Regions from separate parts of the Pelosinus sp. UFO1 genome, predicted to be linked through region 1. Evidence: riboswitches for the same ligand, from Rfam matches in the RefSeq annotation. Region 1 holds a riboswitch; each other region holds the start of a gene.

Region 1 (6,107 bases):
AATAAACATCATTCGAAAGAAGGGTAAGAGTTCTGATTGTATAGCTTGTGCTTTAGTTAGGTCGTTATTTTTAAATGCTGAAATCATATCTTGCATACGATTACCTACGATATGAGCAGCTACACTAATAATACCTACCCCACCAACCGCCAATATCGGTAAGGTAAGGCTATCATCACCACTATAAACCATAAAATCATTAGGCGTAGTTCGAACGATTTCAGCCACTTGTTCAAGATTTCCGCTTGCTTCTTTTACAGCAACAATATTTTTAAGTTCCGATAATCTAGCAATTGTTCCAGGCAATATATTAGAGCTAGTACGACCAGGAACATTATAAATAATCAATGGTAAATTGGTAGTATCAGCAATTGCTTTAAAATGTTGATAAAAGCCCTCTTGTGGAGGTTTATTGTAGTATGGGCCTACTAGCATGGCACCGTGTACACCAAGTTTTTCTGCAGCCTGTGTTAGTTTTATTGAAGCCATGGTATCATTAGATCCAGTACCCGCAATAACTGTAGCTTTATCGCCAACTGCTTCAAGTACAGTAGCAAATAACTTTAGCTTTTCTTCATTACTTAGGGTTGCTGATTCACCAGTGCTACCTGCTACTACTAAACCATCTGAACCATTAGCAATTAAATATTTTGCAAGATTTGCTGCTGCATCATAATTAACACTGAAATCATCATGAAATGGGGTTACCATAGCTGTTAAAATCCGCCCAAAAGTATTCATCTGTTTTTCTTCTCCTTATTAACATGATAAATTAAACTTCTCATGTAAGGCTGTAACGGCCAAGTGTACAAAAGATTTTTTTATTAAAACTGAAATTGATGTATGTGAATCAACGGTCTGTAATATTGGAATATTATTAATAGATAATGCTTCTATAAAACTGGCCATAACACCTGGAACACCATTTATTCCGCCACCGACGACGGAAACTTTAGCACAGTCAAGGGTTGTTTGCACATCACAACCAAATTCGCGAAGTTGAGCAGCGGCCTTATCAGCAAGTTCTTCTGCTACCGTAAACATAATTTGACCAGGATGAACGTTAATCAAATCAACACTGATCCCATTGTTTGCCATAGATTTAAATATATTAAAACTTGCAATGTTATTCAAAGAATCATGTAAATTAACCTTAATTTGAGCGATATTAGCAAGATAAGTGACACCCGTAGCAACACGGTCATTGACATTTGACTCAGTGGTATCTTCTGGCACTATATTAGTTATCAGTGTACCAGGTTCATCTGAAAAGGTTGATTTTACAAGTAAGGGAATATTTTTTTGCATTGCAATTTCTACAGCCCTCGGATGAATGACTTTAGCTCCTTGATGTGCTAGCTGGCAAACCTCTCCATAGGAAATGCAGTCGAGTATTTTTGCAGTGCTGACAATTCGAGGATCTGCTGTCATGATACCATCTACATCAGTATAAATTTCTATCATTTCTGCATCGAGAGCTGATCCTAAAGCAGCTGCTGTAGTGTCACTCCCCCCTCTGCCCAAAGTAGTAAATTCATAATCAATTGTTGCACCTTGGAAGCCACATACAACAGGAATTTTACCCATTCGTAATAAACTTAGTATTCGGGATGGATCTACTTTTAAAATTCTAGCATTGGTAAAATTATTATCGGTTATAATGCCGGCTTGCCCACCTGTAAGCATAATCGCATCAAGTCCTGCAGCTTGTAATGTTCCAGTCATAATAACAGCAGAAATCATCTCGCCACAATATAAAATTTGATCGAGTTCACGGCTTGCAATATCTTTATATGCAGTGCGTGCCAGGTCAATCAGTGTATCAGTAGCGTAACTCTCTCCTTTTCTTCCCATAGCCGAAACGACTACTACAGGATTAAAACCTTTATCGTGGGCAGTTTTAATTTTTGCAACTACTAACTCTCTACACTCAGGAGTTGCAACAGAGGTACCGCCAAATTTTTGAACTATTATCCCCATTATTTCACCTCAAAGTAAGTTATGTTCAATCATATACTCGGCGATCTGTAACGCATTTAAAGCAGCACCTTTACGTATTTGATCACCAACAACCCAAAGATTTAGACCATGTGGAACGGAATTATCTTTTCTAATTCGACCTACAAAAACTTCATTTTGATTGGAAGTAAATAAAGGCATTGGGTATACCATGTCTGCCGGATTATCTTGCAAAATAACTCCTGGGAAATTTGCTAAGAGTTCTTTAGCCTGATCGACTGAGATTGTTTCTTCAAACTCAACGTTAATTGACTCTGAATGGCTACGATAAATAGGCACCCTTACAGTAGTTGCTGTAATACCTATCTTATAATCATTAAATATTTTATGCGTTTCATGAACCATCTTCATTTCTTCTTTTGTATAATTATCTTCTACAAATACATCAATATGTGGAATGATATTAAAAGCAATTTGATAATGCTTAGGTAAGCTAGCACTAGGAAGAATATTAGCTTCTACAGGGCGATTTTCAACAACAGCTTGCACTTGATTTGACAACTCATCAATTGCTTCTTTACCTGCTCCAGATACTGCTTGATAAGTGGAAACGACAATTCTTTTAATTTTTGCTTGATCATAAAGGGGTTTTAGGGCCATGGCCATAATAATGGTAGAACAATTAGGATTTGCAATAATCCCTTTATGCTGTTGTATAGCTTCTGGATTAACTTCTGGCACAACCAATGGCACAGTAGGATCCATCCGAAAAGCACTAGAATTATCAATCACTACTGCTCCACATTTTACTGCGGCAGGGGCAAATTTTGTACTAGCAGAACCACCGGCAAATAAGGCAATATCAATATTTTTAAAAGAGTCATCAGTAGCTTCTTCTACGATATAATCTTTTCCCATGAAAGGAATGATTTTTCCAGCGGAACGTTTTGATGCAAGTAATTTTAGATTATCAAAAGGAAAATTACGTTCTTCAATTAAATCTAGGAACTCTTGCCCTACTGCTCCAGTAGCTCCAAGTATTGCTACATTATATTTCTTCATACATATCGCTCCCCATTATTTTTTCTCGTAATATTATATATTCTTATTATATTCATTTTATTTACTATAGTTATTGCTTATGATGCCTGATTTAATGCAAAAGATGCTATGCTGTAAGTTTATGATTATACTATTTATTAAGCTTGCCAATAAACTTATTTTAAAATCTCTTCAAGTCCCAAAACCAAACCATTTGCTGTTAGTACATATTTACAAGCCAATACAACTCCTGGCATAAATGACTCACGGGATATGGAGTCATGACGAATCGTTAGTGTTTGACCAAGTCCACCAAAAATAACTTCTTGATGCGCTACATATCCAGGTAAACGCACACTATGCATTCTAATACCAGAAAAGTCTCCTCCTCTTGCACCAGGTAGCTTCTCGACTTCGTCTGGGTGTCCTTGTTGTAAATAACCACGTTTTTTCGCAATTAATTCTGCTGTTTGCAAAGCAGTTCCAGAGGGTGCATCGAGCTTTTGATCGTGATGCAATTCAATGATTTCCACATGTGGAAAAAATTTAGCGGCATCTTGTGCCAATTTCATCATTAGAATAGCACCAATGGCAAAATTAGGGGCAATTAATGCATTCACTTTGGTTTTTTCACATAATTGACTAATTTCTTCCAGGTTTTCTTCGGATAATCCAGTAGTTCCGACAACAGGGCAAACACCATTAGCAATTGCCATACGAATATTATTTAATACTACTTCTGGTCTTGTAAAGTCAACCATTACTTGTGGCTGTGTTTCATTAATTACAGTTTGCAGATTATTACCAACAATAATACCTGTTTTTTCTACGCCGATTAAATCACCAATATCAATAAAATCCGATTTTGTATCTACAGCTCCTACGATACTTAATTGCGTATCGTTATGTATGGCTTTTAGTACCTCACGCCCCATTTTACCGTAAGCTCCACACACTATTACTCTAATCATATTGCGCACCTCCTAATAGTAGCAATGTATTCATTGATTGTTATGAATGTTAATGTTGAGGTAAAAATAATAGCCGATGAGTATAATCTCATCGGCTGTCAATCGTACATTCAACAGTTATAAGGATAATGGGAAAACAAGCGTTTCCCCACGCCTTAGATAAGATAGCACTCCACTAAAAGGTTACTTTTAGTGACAGTCTTACACCTATTTGATGAAAGACCAGCACTGAAGACTTGGCATCTTCCGCACTTCGGCAAGCAACCCTTTTCTTTCAGATCATAGAGACCAATCTCCTTGAAAGTACTTTTGTTGTCTGCACCTCTATTCCATCCTGCGTAGGATGAAGTGTATTTAATTACATACATTGTATAATAGTGATTATAGTAGTGTCAATGCTTTTAAATAAAAAAGTAAAGTTTTAACAATCATTATATTGTAAGTCATATTTATTTACTGTGATTTTCTACATCTTTAGCGCCATTTTGTCGCAGTATTTGGGCTGCTGAGGTTACCTTAGTTGTATCTGTGCGAATAATAGCAAGAATGCTACCCTGAGCAACCTCTTGTTCATATCGTTGACTCGCTTCAGCAGGAATTCCCCAGTCAATTAGCCCACCAGCGATGCCGCCTGCAATTGCTCCGCCTACTGCAGCCGTAATAGGGCCAACAGCAAGAATAGGCCCGATACCGGGAAGCAGTAAAGCTCCAGCACCCATGAGTAAGCCACCAATTCCACCTAACGTACCACCAGTCAATGTTCCATCAACAATGTCATCATCATAAGTTTCATCTTGTGTTGTATTAGCATTTTGTTGTTTTTTTGATACAATGTTAATTTCTTCTGATGTAAAGCCTTGTTGGCGTAAAGTATTCACTGCATTTTCAGCTCTACCCCTTGATTCAAATACTCCGATAATGGTTTGGTTTTGCTTTTTGTTCTGTTGATGGTTTTGTTTTTGGTTTGAATTTTGTGTATTTGTCATATTGGTTGTATTCATGTTTCCTACTGGCGCCTGTTGCATTGTATTAGCAGTAGTGTTTGTTGCAGCATAACTATTTACCACTGTGTCTGAACTTGCTTGGTTTGGTAATTGATTGCAATTCTGTTTTTCCATGTGTAAACCTCCTAACATTAAATGCATTCCATGCAATTTAATGTTAGTTTATCCAGAGTACTTATTAATATGTATTTTCTTGACGCTCCCGATTTAAATTGCTATATCGATCATAAGCATTATTTATATCTACAATAATTACTTCATCTCCAATACGCTTTATTGCCTGCCATGGAATTGTCGCAGTTTTACTATCGCTGAAAAAGTTAAATAGTCCATTTCGTTTTGGTAGCAAGATAGTATGTATTCTGCCTGATTTATAATCAAAATTTAATTCACATTCATCAATTATCCCTAGACGGGCTCCATCACCTAAATTGATAACTTCTTTACCTGATAACTCACTCAAGCGCATTTTCTTCACCCCTTACTATTCTTATAAAATAATTTCACAAAGAACGGTTGAACAATGGATAAAGCAATCGATAGAAAAGCTATTGGATCTATGTAGAAACCAAAAATCAATACTTTCTCTGGTACATCTAACTTTAGAAAAGATATAAGCATAACTAATGATAAATAGATACCACCAGAAACTGCGATTAATTCCTGCAGAGCCAATGATATTGGCGAAATTTTAATTTCATTACTAGCATTTATTTGGCGGTAATACTTCATGCGTTCTAATACTGAAACTAGTAAGCCCCCAGTAAACAAAACAAGGAAAATTAACCAGGAATACATGATAGACCCTCCATATACCTTCTATCTTAAGAATATGATGAAAAAAACAATATTATGTTAAAAATAGCTTAGTGAAAGTTATGTATACTTCCACTAAGCTACTATAAAATCACTAATTACCTGTACTGCCTAGGCCGCCTTTTCTGATTGAGAATATATCATGGTCATCTATGTCGGTTAATAAATATTTATAGAAAATTCCTTGTGCAATTCGAGCACCTTTATTAATCACTATTTCTTGTAAATTGTGATTATAAATAGCAATAAAAATGTGTCCTTCATTTTCACTATTGTTGTAGTAGTCAGCATCAATAATCCCTTGGCTATTTATTAA
Region 2 (6,107 bases), 1.2 Mb from region 1:
AGCAATAAACATAACTCTATTCTTTATTTCATCAGTAATACGTTCTGAATGAGCAATACCCCCTGTTAAAATGATATGTTCTACATTGCCTGCTAGCACTGTAGCCATAGCACCAATTTCTTTGGCTACTTGATAACAAAAGGCATCTAATACTAGCTTAGCTTCTACATTACCTCCATCTGCCATCGCAAATGCTTCTCGAATATCCGTTGTACCAAGATAGGCATAGATTCCGCCTTTATTGCTTAATTTTTCTCGCAGCTCCGCCGAGGTATACTTATCTGACAAAGCCAACTTTAAAAATTGACCTACCGGCAGTCCACCACAACGATCTGGAGAAAAAGGCCCTTCTTCTTTTGCATTATTTACATCAATCATTCTACCCTTTTTATGCGGTGTTACAGAAACACCTGTTCCTAAATGAGCAACAATTAGATTCATATCCTCATAGTTTTTACCTAGTTGGTTTGCCACCTTACGCGCAACAGCTTTCGTGTTTAATGCATGGGATAGGCTGATCCTTGGTAAATCAGGCAAACCGGATATTCGCGCTACTGGTTCCATTTCATCTACAGAAACAGGATCAACAATATAAGAAGGGATCTTCAATGTTTCTGCTAGCCCATAAGCCATGACAGCGCCCAAGTTAGAAGCATGTTCACCAAATTTGGCTGCTTTGAGATCATCCACCATATCTTGACTAATACAATACGTTCCGCCCTTAAGAGGTTTCAAAATCCCACCACGCGCCACCACTGCTTTTAACGTGGCAATGTCAACCCCTTCTGCTGCTACTTGTTTTAAAATTAATCGCAACCGATATTCATACTGATCTACTACTTTTATGAAGCCACTAGTATCCGCTACAGAATGCTCGACGGTCTTTTTAAAAACTATTTTTTCTCCATCGTATACAGCAAATTTTGTTGATGTTGCCCCCGGGTTAATTACCAATAACCTTTCCGCTGCCCCATATTCTTTAGCCATAAAGTTCCTCCCATAACATTTCAGTTTCATTCTATGTATTGAAATTTCACCAAATATTCTGTTCATATATTCTTTACTTATTTCATTTTATTTTTCTTATTTCCTGCTTTTAAATAAGAAAAGACTTGGCTTAGGCCAAGTCCTCAGACGCAGGCAGAAGCCTTAGTCGTTCTTACTTGGAATCAAGGAAGTGTTATACTTTCTGATTCCGTAAAAAACAGACAGGTCTACTACAACCTGCCTGTTCCATTATTTATTCATTATTTTTTAGTAGCTGCTGCTAATTTTATTTCCGTTTTTTCAAAATCCAAGGTAGCAAAATAATCCCCAATGGTTTCTGCCCGACGAATCATCTGCACCTGGCCGTCACCCTTTAATAATAATTCTGCGGAACGCAATTTTCCATTGTAATTAAAGCCCATTGCATGCCCATGAGCACCCGCATCATGCATAACAATAATGTCACCAATATCAATACGAGGTAAATTACGGTCAATAGCGAATTTATCATTATTTTCGCAAAGTGAACCTGTTACATCATATACATGATCTAGTGGAGCATTTTCTTTTCCCACGACCGTAATATGATGATAGGAACCATATAATGCTGGGCGCATTAAATTTGCCATGCAAGAATCAAGACCTACATAGTTTTTATAAATCTCTTTTTTGTGCAGTACAGTAGATACAAGATAACCATAAGGTCCTGTTATCATTCTGCCACACTCCATGGTAATTTTCAAAGGATGTAGTCCCTTCGCCACAATTTTTTCTTCATAAGCCTTACGCACCCCTTGGCTGACAACATCTAGGTCAACAGCTTCTTGTTCTGGACGGTAAGGAATACCAATTCCACCGCCCAAATCGATCATTTCAATCCGAATCCCTAATTTTTCATACACTTCAATTACTAAATCAAACATCATATTTGCCGTTGCAACAAAGCTATCTGAATTTAGTTCATTAGAAATTACCATGGTATGCAGAGCAAAACGTTTTACCCCTTTACTTTGCACAATTTTGTAAGCTTCTAAAATTTGTTCTCTCGTTAAACCATATTTTGCTTCCTCTGGATACCCAATAATATCATTTCCACCTTCCAATAAGGGACCCGGATTGTAGCGGAAGGAAAGGATGTCAGGTAAACCAACGTGCTTCTCCAAATATTCAATGTGGCTAATATCATCCAAATTAATAATAGCTCCCAGCTTTTTGGCCGCTTGGTAATCTTCTACTGGTGTATCGTTGGAGGAAAAGACAATTTCTTCTCCTGTTATTCCAGCTTGTTCAGAAAGAATAAGTTCTGGCAGAGAACTGCAGTCAGCTCCAACGCCTTCTTCTCTTAGCACCTTTAAAATATGAGGATTTGGTGTTGCTTTTACAGCAAAATATTCTTTAAATCCTGGCGCCCAGGAAAAAGCCGCCAATAATTTTCGAACATTATTTCGAATGGCCTGCTCATCATAAATATGAAATGGTGTTGGATATTTTTTTATAATTTCTTCTAGTTCAATCTTTGTAAAGGGTAATGTTTTTTCTGCCATTTTTGTATAGACCTCCTGAAATTGTTTATTATTTGGTAAGTTATAGTGTAAAACAAAAAGCAGTTTGCGGAAACCATCCCGCAAACCGCTATAAGAATCTAACATATCTCATAATCAGTTATGCAGATAGCACTCCACCCAAAATTGGATGACAGTCTTGTATTTATTCAATACAAAACCAACGAAAAGGTCTTTGCCAAACCCTTCCACTTCGGCGGTTATTCCTTTTTGTATCTTTCATCGCTGGCTACTCTAGATACATATTCTTAATATACCGCGCCTCTATCTTCTAGCTATTCATCTGTCATTTTTCTAAGTATAGACTAATCTAGTTTGTCATGTCAACTCTAATCCTATGTTTTTTTGTAAAAGTTATTATCCGATGACTAAACCGCTCTAAGACTCCCATCTTCTATAAGTGGGAGTTAAGAGCGGCTAAGTCCCTGGATAAGTGCGACTAAGATTCAGATGGAGTTAAAACTCCACCTGAATCAAGTCTTCTTTATAGATAGTCTATCATCTTAAGCCCTACAGACACTATCTTGGTTTTACCAAGATTGTAGGATTCATATATTCTTCATACTGTGCTTCACTAACCCACCCTGTGGCTAAGGCAGATTCTTTTAATGTAATGCCTTCCTTTACCGCACTTTTAGCAATTTGGGCTGCCTTATCATAACCAATTAGGGGTACTAAGCCTGTAATAAGTATTAGTGATTGGTGCAAATAAAAATCAATAATCTCAGTATTTGCCTGTATACCTACCGCACAATTAACATTAAAAGAGTTCATCCCATCCGAAAGTAGCCGAATGGACTGCAAGAAATTATAAACAATGACAGGCATAAATACATTTAATTGAAAGTTTCCTTGGCTAGCAGCAAAAGAAATTGTGGTGTCATTACCAAATACCTGGGCAACAATCATTGTCAATGCTTCGGATTGAGTTGGATTGACTTTTGCAGGCATAATGGAGCTGCCTGGCTCATTCTCGGGTATTTTAATCTCTCCAATACCGCACCGTGGACCACTTGCAAGCCAACGAACATCATTGGCAATCTTCATTAAATCAGCAGCTAATGCCTTCATCATACCATGAACGACGACTACCTCATCTTTACTTGTTAACGCATGAAATTTATTAGGAGCTGTACGAAATTCCTTGCCCGTTAACTTGGTAATTTCTGCAGCAACGAGTTCGCCAAAGTTCATAGGGGAATTAATACCAGTCCCAACAGCCGTTCCTCCCATGGCCAAGTCCCGCATAAAGTTAATACCTATGGTCAGCATTTCTTCGTTCCGTTCTAACATCCGCACCCAACCGCTTATTTCCTGTCCCATAGTAAGAGGTGTCGCATCCATTAAATGAGTTCTGCCAATTTTTATGATTTCACTGAATTCTTTTGATTTCTGATCTAACGTTTCTTTTAAAGAGGCAATTGCAGGTAATAGTTTATCAATCACTAATGTTACGCCGGCAACATGAATCGCCGTAGGGAAAATATCATTAGAGCTTTGGGATTTATTCACATGATCATTGGGATGAACGACTAAAGGCTCTGCTCCTTCGGCTAGCAACTGAGTCGCTCTATGTGCCAATACTTCATTTATATTCATATTAAACTGAGTGCCACTTCCCGTTTGCCACACGGCAAGAGGAAAGTTGCCATCTAGTTTTCCGGCTAACACCTCATCACAAGCCTTAACGATGGCCTGAGAGCGTTTTGTATCAAGTACACCTAGTTTCTCATTTACTAAGGCAGCTGCTTTCTTTAATATGGCAAATACACCAACTAACTCATAGGGCATCTTTTCTATTCCAATACGAAAATTTTCAAAACTACGTTGTGTTTGGGCTCCCCATAATTTATCCGCTGGCACTTTTATTTCTCCCATTGAATCTTTCTCAATACGATATTCCATATAAAGCACTCCTTTATCGATTCATTACCTATAAACTAAAAACGAAGAAGGTATCGTAAATTTGATCTTCTCTTTAGTTTCTTCTTCATAACTAAAAACAATCCTGCAGTAATTTTAAATCTTCTTTAAAAACAAAAAGTGTTTACAACCCTATTGATTGCAAACACCCTTTACCTTATACCTTTATAATCCCTTCTAAGAGTCTCTCTTCTTTTTTGCGATAGACTTGCTTTTCTTATCCGACGATTAATTCTCTAGAGGAGCCCATATGAATCAAATCCTCTTCTTTGTCACTAGCAGAAAGTGCTTGACCTAAACCTCCTAAGTTATCAAATATATAGTCAGGTTTAAAGACCGACTGCTCAACATCTGATATTTTGGATTCTCCACTGAGTACTAACACAGAGACCATACCTGCATTACATCCTGTAGCTATATCAGTATATAATCGATCACCAACCATTGCCATTTCTTCAAGAGGATAACTTTTTTTATTTAATAAGGCTTCCACAATTTCCTTATTGGGTTTGCCCACAACCTGAGGGGAACAACCTGTTGATGCTTTTATCAATGCAGCCATAGCACCACAATCTGGTATATAGCCAGTTTCTGTAGGACAATTAAAATCTGGATGAGTCGCAATATAAGGTATATTATGCCGTATAAGATCACACGCGATGACTAATTTTTCATATGTTAATGTAGTATCAAATCCTAATACTACATATTCAGGATTATCTGCTGTTACTATAAATCCATGCCTTCTAAACTCTTCTTCTAAAGCAGGTGTTCCAAGTAAATATATATTTTTGCAATTTTTAGTATTTTTTAGATAAAGGGCTGTGGCCTCACCAGATGTTAAAATATTACTTTCACTGCAATTAATACCTAACATCTTAAGTTTATTGGCATAGAAAGTTGCATCTTTAGAGGAGTTATTCGTCAGAAATAAAAAATCTCTACCCGTAGTACGCAAATAACTCAGAAATTCTAGTACACCTGGCAGTATTTTATTCCCTAAATATACAGTCCCATCCATATCAAGTGCAAAACACTTTATATCTTTTAATGATTTCACCTTTTCTTGTTTTGTTACTATCTTATTTTCACTGAACACAATACAAAGTCTCCTCTCTTTTCTCTCGACTTTTACATTAGGCTCATTTCAAAAGAACACACCAACCTTTCATTATGTTTTTGCACGTTTTACATAACAATTATATATTTCATAGCATTAATATATAAACTTTATATGTACATCATGCATTTTCTTGTCGTTTTTATTATTACATCTCTTCCATTCTTTGTCAATCGCAAAAAAAGAAGAGCCCATATTAGGACTCTTCGAAACCTTAAATAATTTCAATATTATTCAATTCGGCAAACTCTCTATATACATCAGGAAATTTATTATCAACAATAAAGCCATTGAATTCTTCTAATTCTGCCATACTAGCTAATGAAACACAATCAAGTTTAGAAGAATCAGATAACATATACTTTTGTTCGGCGATATCTAGTAAAACTCTATTGTTAGCGATTTCTTCAAAGACAGGATGCATGACACCTTTTTTAAGATTTACAGCTGCTACACCGAGGAAGCATTTATCCACACTGAATTTCCTCAAAAATTCTTCACTATCTCCACCACAA
Region 3 (6,107 bases), 560 kb from region 1:
AGGTAAAATCATTGGACTACGGCGAGTCTTCTCATAAACAAATTTACTTAAGGCATCTCGAACACTACCTTTGATTGCAGCCCATTCAGTCACTTTATTGGCCTCACAATTAGCAAGGACCTGCTTTACTTTTTGTTTAGCTTCAACCATTAAGTGTCCTGATTCTCTAACATAGACAAAACCACGGGAAACTAAATCGGGACCCGCTACAACTGAGCCACTGGCCTTATCTATAGTGATAACTACAATGAGAACTCCATCTTGAGATAATTTGCTACGATCACGCATAACAATATTTCCTACGTCACCTACTCCTAAACCATCAACAAAAACCTTACCTGACGTGACTTTCCCTGATAACTTCCCACTAACAACACCAGCTTCTTTGGAAAACTCAAAGACCTGTCCGTTACTACCTATAAAAATATTTTCCTTGGCAACGCCCAATTCTTGAGCTATCTTTCCATGGCTTATTAACATCCGATACTCGCCATGCACGGGAATAAAGTATTGAGGACGAACTAAGGTTAACATTAATTTTAATTCTTCCTGGCTGGCATGCCCTGAAACGTGAATACCAGCAGAACGTTCATGTATCACTTCTGCTCCTAATCGTAATAAGGCGTCAATCGTCTTTGACACGGATTTCTCATTACCTGGAATCGGTGTCGCAGAAATAATAACAGTATCACTAGGACTAATCTCAATTTTTCGATGATCGTTCATTGCCATTCTCGTTAAGGCAGACATAGGTTCCCCTTGGCTACCAGTCGATAAAATCAATATTTGGTTTCCTGGATAGTTTTTAATCTCATCAATGTCAATTATGACACCTTCGGGAACCGTTAAGTACCCAAGTTCTGTAGCAATATTTACAACGTTAATCATACTGCGTCCGATAATTGCCACCTTACGGCCATATTTACAAGCAGACGTAATCGCCTGCTGTACACGTAATACGTTGGATGCAAAGGTAGCTAAAAGAATTCGCCCCTTCGCATTGTGAAATGCTTCATCCAAAGCAATGCCGACCTGTCGTTCTGATTTCGTAAAACCCGGTCGTTCCGCATTCGTGCTGTCAGACATCAAGACGAGTACACCTTCGTCACCTAATTCGGCGAATTTATGAATATCCATTGCTTTACCGTCAACTGGTGTATAATCAATTTTAAAATCACCCGTATGGACAATTGTCCCAACCGGAGTCTTAAAATACATTCCTACGGCATCAGGAATGGAGTGACATACGCGAATGAACCCTACTTGAATGGTACCAAATGATATTTGATCGCCTGGGTTCACTGGAACCAACTTGTAGTTTGCCACGCCATTTTCTTTTAATCGGCACTCGGCTAACCCTAATGCAAGACGCGTACCATAGACGGGTACATCAATTTGCTTTAATAGATAGGATAAAGAACCAATGTGGTCTTCGTGGCCATGAGTGATAACAACCGCCCTTATCTTATCCTGATTTTCAAGAAGATAGGAGATATCAGGTATAACTAAGTCAATCCCTAACATATCATCTTCTGGAAATGCTAAACCAGAATCAAGAATGATAATATCATCTTCGTAGCGAATTACTGTCATATTCTTGCCGATTTCGCCTAACCCACCAAGTGGAATAATGGCTAATTTATTTTGTTTTTCCAAGAAAAATACCTCCAATATTTGAGTTTGTACATTTAAGTTTTTTTCACCAATAGACGTTCCGTAAACCAACCGTTCCCGCTTTCGATTGGTTTCATCCAAATGTTCATAAATGAAAATACCCGCTCAAAACCCATTACTTTCTATTGTACTTCAAATTGCTTCAATATACAAGTTTTGGCGTATTAAACAATACTTTTTTCACAATTTTTACCCTTTAATGGAATTTCCACAAAAATTTTAGTGCCTTGACCTAGTGCTGATTTAATAACAAATTTTCCTTCCACCAAAGCAACACGTTCTCTCATTCCATAAATACCCAAACAAGTATGGCTATGGGAATTTCTAACGATTTCTGTATCAAAACCTACACCGTCATCATCAACCAACAAAATAAGTTTATCCTGTTTTTTATTTAAGGATACCCAAACCTGTTTTGCTTTTCCATGTTTGACTATATTCGTTAATGCTTCCTGTAAAATACGATATAATGTGATTTCTACTTCAGGAGAAAATCGTTCTCTTGATAAGTTATTAAAATCAACATACATAGAAATTCCATATTGCTTAGTATAGTTTTCTATATATTTTTTAGCAGCAGCTACTAACCCTAAGTCATCTAATAATACAGGGCGTAATTCAACTGCCATATGATGCACCGCTTCTAAGGTCGTAACCGCAAGGTCACGCATTTCTAGTATCTTTTCTTGCTCCTCGCTACTTTGCACTTGCTCTGCGAGGACACGTAGACCAACAATGATGGAAGTTAAGGACTGGCTTGTTTCATCGTGGAGCTCCCGTGATATTCTTTTACGTTCATCTTCTTGTATTGTAATTATTTTATTTAAAAATATAGACTGAAGTTCTTCTTTTTCTGTTAATGCCCCTACTAACCTTTCCTGCCTGGCATTTGATTGAAGATTGGCTTCTACGAAACGTGCAGCTAACCTCGCATAAGGCTCCGCAGTTTTTTGATCACCAGTTACGCCAATTAAGCCAATACATTGCTCCTCAAACATTATAGGAACATTAAAGCCATTGCGGGTACCAGGCATATCTATTTCATCTTCTTCACTAACATAAAACTCCTTCACAACCCCATTCTGCAGCATCTTTGCCCCGGCTTCATGAATTTGTCCAATACGTTCTCTACTAAAAGACGCAATAATTACTCCATGTTCATCAAGTATATTTACATTCTTATTTAATTCAACAGCTACAGTATCTACTAAAGACTGCGCAAATTTCGCATCTAATCGTCTATGTTCATTTTCCACTTGGAAACCTCCAAAAATATTCTTGCGTATCCTATTTCTTCAGACACTTTGCATAATCCTATATTTTTTAAAATTTCAAAAAATATATTTTAATTATTGATTGACAAGTAATCATAGTTTTAATAAAATAAGCAAAGAATTGAATAGGTTGTGATTATAGAGGTGCAAGTGTTATGAGTAAGTATAGTGAGCCGGAAGCAATGAACTATACTGAAAGGAATAGTTGCCGAAACAAAAAAATTCCTACTTTTTTTGTTGGGCTTGTATTGAATAAATGCAAGACTGTCACCAAAAGCTTCTTTTGGGTGGAGTGCTATCTCACACAAGCGGTAATTTATCTTTGTATAAATTTTTTGGTTGTGAGATAGCTCACAACCATTTTATTTTGTAAATTAGGAGGTAAATTATGTCAATTCCTACTGTAAATCTGAAAGAATTATGTCCAGAAAAAGTAGGCCTCAAGCGTGACATGAAATCACGCCACCTTATGATGATTTCTATCGGTGGTACCATTGGTACTGGACTCTTTCTAGGATCAGGTCAAACCCTTAGTCAAGCAGGTCCTCTTGGTGCTGTTCTTGCCTACCTAACAGGCGGTTTTATCATGTATATGGTTCTCTTATGCTTAGGTGAACTAACGGCAGCCATGCCTGTTTCTGGCTCGTTTCAAAGTTATGCCTCTCGTTTCATATCCCCTGGAGCTGGTTTCACCACTGGCTGGTTATACTGGATAAACTGGGCAATTTGTATTGCTGCTGACTTTACCGCTGCAGGTATTATTATGAATAATTGGTTTCCACAATTGGCGATCTGGATGTGGTGTGGAATCTTTGCTGTGATGTTAGCCTTATTAAACATCATCTCGGTAAAGGCCTATGGTGAAGCAGAATTCTGGTTTGCTGGTATCAAAGTAACTGCAATTTTAGCTTTTATTGTCGCTGGTGCAGGTCTGTTGTTTGGTTTTTCTAGTCATTCTCTCCCTATTGTCGGGCTCTCCAATTTTAATACTGGCTCTGGTCTTTTTCCGAATGGCTTTGAAGCAGTATTTTTAACTATGATCGCTGTAGTGTACTCTTTCCAAGGTGCTGAGCTTGTAGGGATTGCTGCAGGTGAATGCGAAGACCCAAGTAAAAATGTTCCTCGCGTTATTAAAGGGATTACTTTCCGCATTATTATATTTTATGTGTTAGCCATGGTTGTACTCGCAGGTATTATTCCTTGGCAAGAAGCAAGTGTCTTAGAAAGTCCTTTTGCCCATGTATTCGGTATGTTAGGATTCCCTTTAGCAAAAGATATTATGAGTTTTGTTGTTATGACCTCCGCCTTATCTGCAGGTAATTCCGCTTTATATGCCTGCTCTCGTCTCCTCTGGTCTATGTCCAAGGAAGGATTAGCACCTAATTTTCTAGGCAAGCTAAACTCTCGTGGTGTTCCTATCAATGGTGTTTATTTGACTCTAGTATTAGCTTGCATGTCTTTACTTACCAGTGAGTATGCTGCCGATACCGTATATTTGTGGCTTATGTCTAGTACAGGGCTTACAGGTTGTCTAATTTGGGTTATTATTGCTTGGTGCCAGATAAACTTCCGTAGAGAATTTGCTCGCCTAGGTGGTAAATTGGAACAACTCAAATTTCGTACACCATTCTACCCACTTGTACCTGTACTTGCTTTGGTATTAAACATTGGTGTTATTTTCAGTCTATATTTCGATGAATCACAACGTATTGTTCTTTACACTGGTATTCCTGTACTGCTTGCTATCTATTTATATTATGTAATATTTTTAGATAAAAAAATCACAGGATCGAAAGCCCAAAGCCTGTAAATATAAAAAATGGTGGCCTCTTAAATGAGGTCACCATTTTTTTATTTACAGGCAAAACTTACTATGAAACACAGCCCCCTATTTATGTTATAATATTATGTAAATTAAATAGGTAGGAGGCATCATTATGGATTCCTTATCCCATGCACTAATTGGCATGGCTGTTGCTGGTTTATCTGGACATCCTCTATCCTTACATGATCCTATTTATCTTGCGACGGTTATTGGCGCGCAAGCACCTGATTTTGATATTATCGCTCAAGTCAAAGGAAATTTTTCTTACCTTAGACAGCACCGCTCTTTTTCTCATTCCATCCCTGGTTTATGCATGTGGGCAGCTATGATTAGCTTAAGTCTTTATGCTTTTATGCCGGAAACCAATCTTTTTTCCTTATTTGGCTGGGCCTTTGCTGGTTGTCTGTCACACAGTATCATTGATTATTTTAATACCCATGGAGTGGCAATTTTATGGCCTTTTCGTAAGGAACGCAAAAGCTTACAACTTTTAAATGTATTTGACCCTATACTCCTATTGCTCATGACGAGTATCTATACTTTACCCATTACTATGTTTATCTTATCTTGTCTTACTTTTTTTACGATTGTGGCATATATTAGCCTTCGCATACTCCTCCGCAAAAAGGCAAGAAGGCAAATACATGAGATATTTTCCCATGAAGATATTGTACAAGTCTCAATTATGCCTTCCTTACAGCGTATATTATTTTGGGATTTTGTCTTAGAAACAAAACAATCTTATACAGTTGGACAACTAGGAGCTATTTATCCCGTATTAGAAACCAATGCCAACTTAACAAAACAAAAAGCTGTTTCTCCCTTTACCTTGCAAGCCCAAAAAACGATACTTGGTGATTTTTTCACTACCTTTACCCCCTTTATTTATTTTGAAGAGGAACAAAGCCTTCATTCCAGCTGTGTAAATATTTACGACCTTCGCTATATCGCAAATAAAGAATTTCTACACCGAGGGACGATCATTTTTGATAATAATCGACTTCCAACAGAGTCTTATCTTTATTCCTATGGAAATACAATGAAAATTCCATGTAACCAGCTAAGGTAACACAAACAGAAAAAAATTCTCCTGAGGATTTTTTTCTGTTTCTTTTTTTCTACAAATTTGAATTCCTTCTAGTACTTCCCTTACAACATTTACCTCTTCTTTTAGGAAAGGGCTTTCAAACTTTTTGGCGAATCTCTCTAACATTATGTAAACAAGAGGGGTTTTTCTATGTCGAAATGGATACAAGCTTTTTTATCGATTACATTAACATTTGTAACCAATACAACCTTGGCATCATCTGACTCTTTCTCAATTGGAACCTGGC

What was found. A riboswitch is a leader RNA that binds a small molecule or an ion and turns the genes downstream of it on or off. The one in region 1 is predicted to bind lysine.
Positions count from the first base shown of each region.
Region 2: another riboswitch for lysine. It lies ahead of UFO1_RS05010 (diaminopimelate decarboxylase); the one in region 1 lies ahead of dapB (4-hydroxy-tetrahydrodipicolinate reductase).
Region 3: another riboswitch for lysine. It lies ahead of UFO1_RS13850 (amino acid permease); the one in region 1 lies ahead of dapB (4-hydroxy-tetrahydrodipicolinate reductase).

Region 1 covers NZ_CP008852.1:2,348,350-2,354,456, forward strand. Annotated here, with positions in the region: gene dapA (4-hydroxy-tetrahydrodipicolinate synthase) at 1-741, opposite strand, end outside; gene dapG (aspartate kinase) at 760-1,980, opposite strand; gene UFO1_RS10975 (aspartate-semialdehyde dehydrogenase) at 1,990-3,021, opposite strand; gene dapB (4-hydroxy-tetrahydrodipicolinate reductase) at 3,177-3,971, opposite strand; lysine riboswitch at 4,129-4,306, opposite strand; gene UFO1_RS10985 (general stress protein) at 4,421-5,089, opposite strand; gene UFO1_RS10990 (YlmC/YmxH family sporulation protein) at 5,154-5,444, opposite strand; gene UFO1_RS10995 (hypothetical protein) at 5,450-5,773, opposite strand; gene UFO1_RS11000 (deoxyuridine 5'-triphosphate nucleotidohydrolase) at 5,886-6,107, opposite strand, start outside.
Region 2 covers NZ_CP008852.1:1,125,520-1,131,626, reverse strand. Annotated here, with positions in the region: gene buk (butyrate kinase) at 1-987, opposite strand, end outside; gene UFO1_RS05010 (diaminopimelate decarboxylase) at 1,248-2,531, opposite strand; lysine riboswitch at 2,651-2,824, opposite strand; gene fumC (class II fumarate hydratase) at 3,069-4,454, opposite strand; gene UFO1_RS05000 (HAD-IIA family hydrolase) at 4,690-5,571, opposite strand; gene UFO1_RS04995 (DeoR/GlpR family DNA-binding transcription regulator) at 5,807-6,107, opposite strand, start outside.
Region 3 covers NZ_CP008852.1:2,908,452-2,914,558, forward strand. Annotated here, with positions in the region: gene UFO1_RS13840 (ribonuclease J) at 1-1,656, opposite strand, end outside; gene UFO1_RS13845 (sugar diacid recognition domain-containing protein) at 1,839-2,930, opposite strand; lysine riboswitch at 3,080-3,254, shown strand; gene UFO1_RS13850 (amino acid permease) at 3,337-4,758, shown strand; gene UFO1_RS13855 (metal-dependent hydrolase) at 4,886-5,842, shown strand; gene UFO1_RS13860 (hypothetical protein) at 6,011-6,107, shown strand, end outside.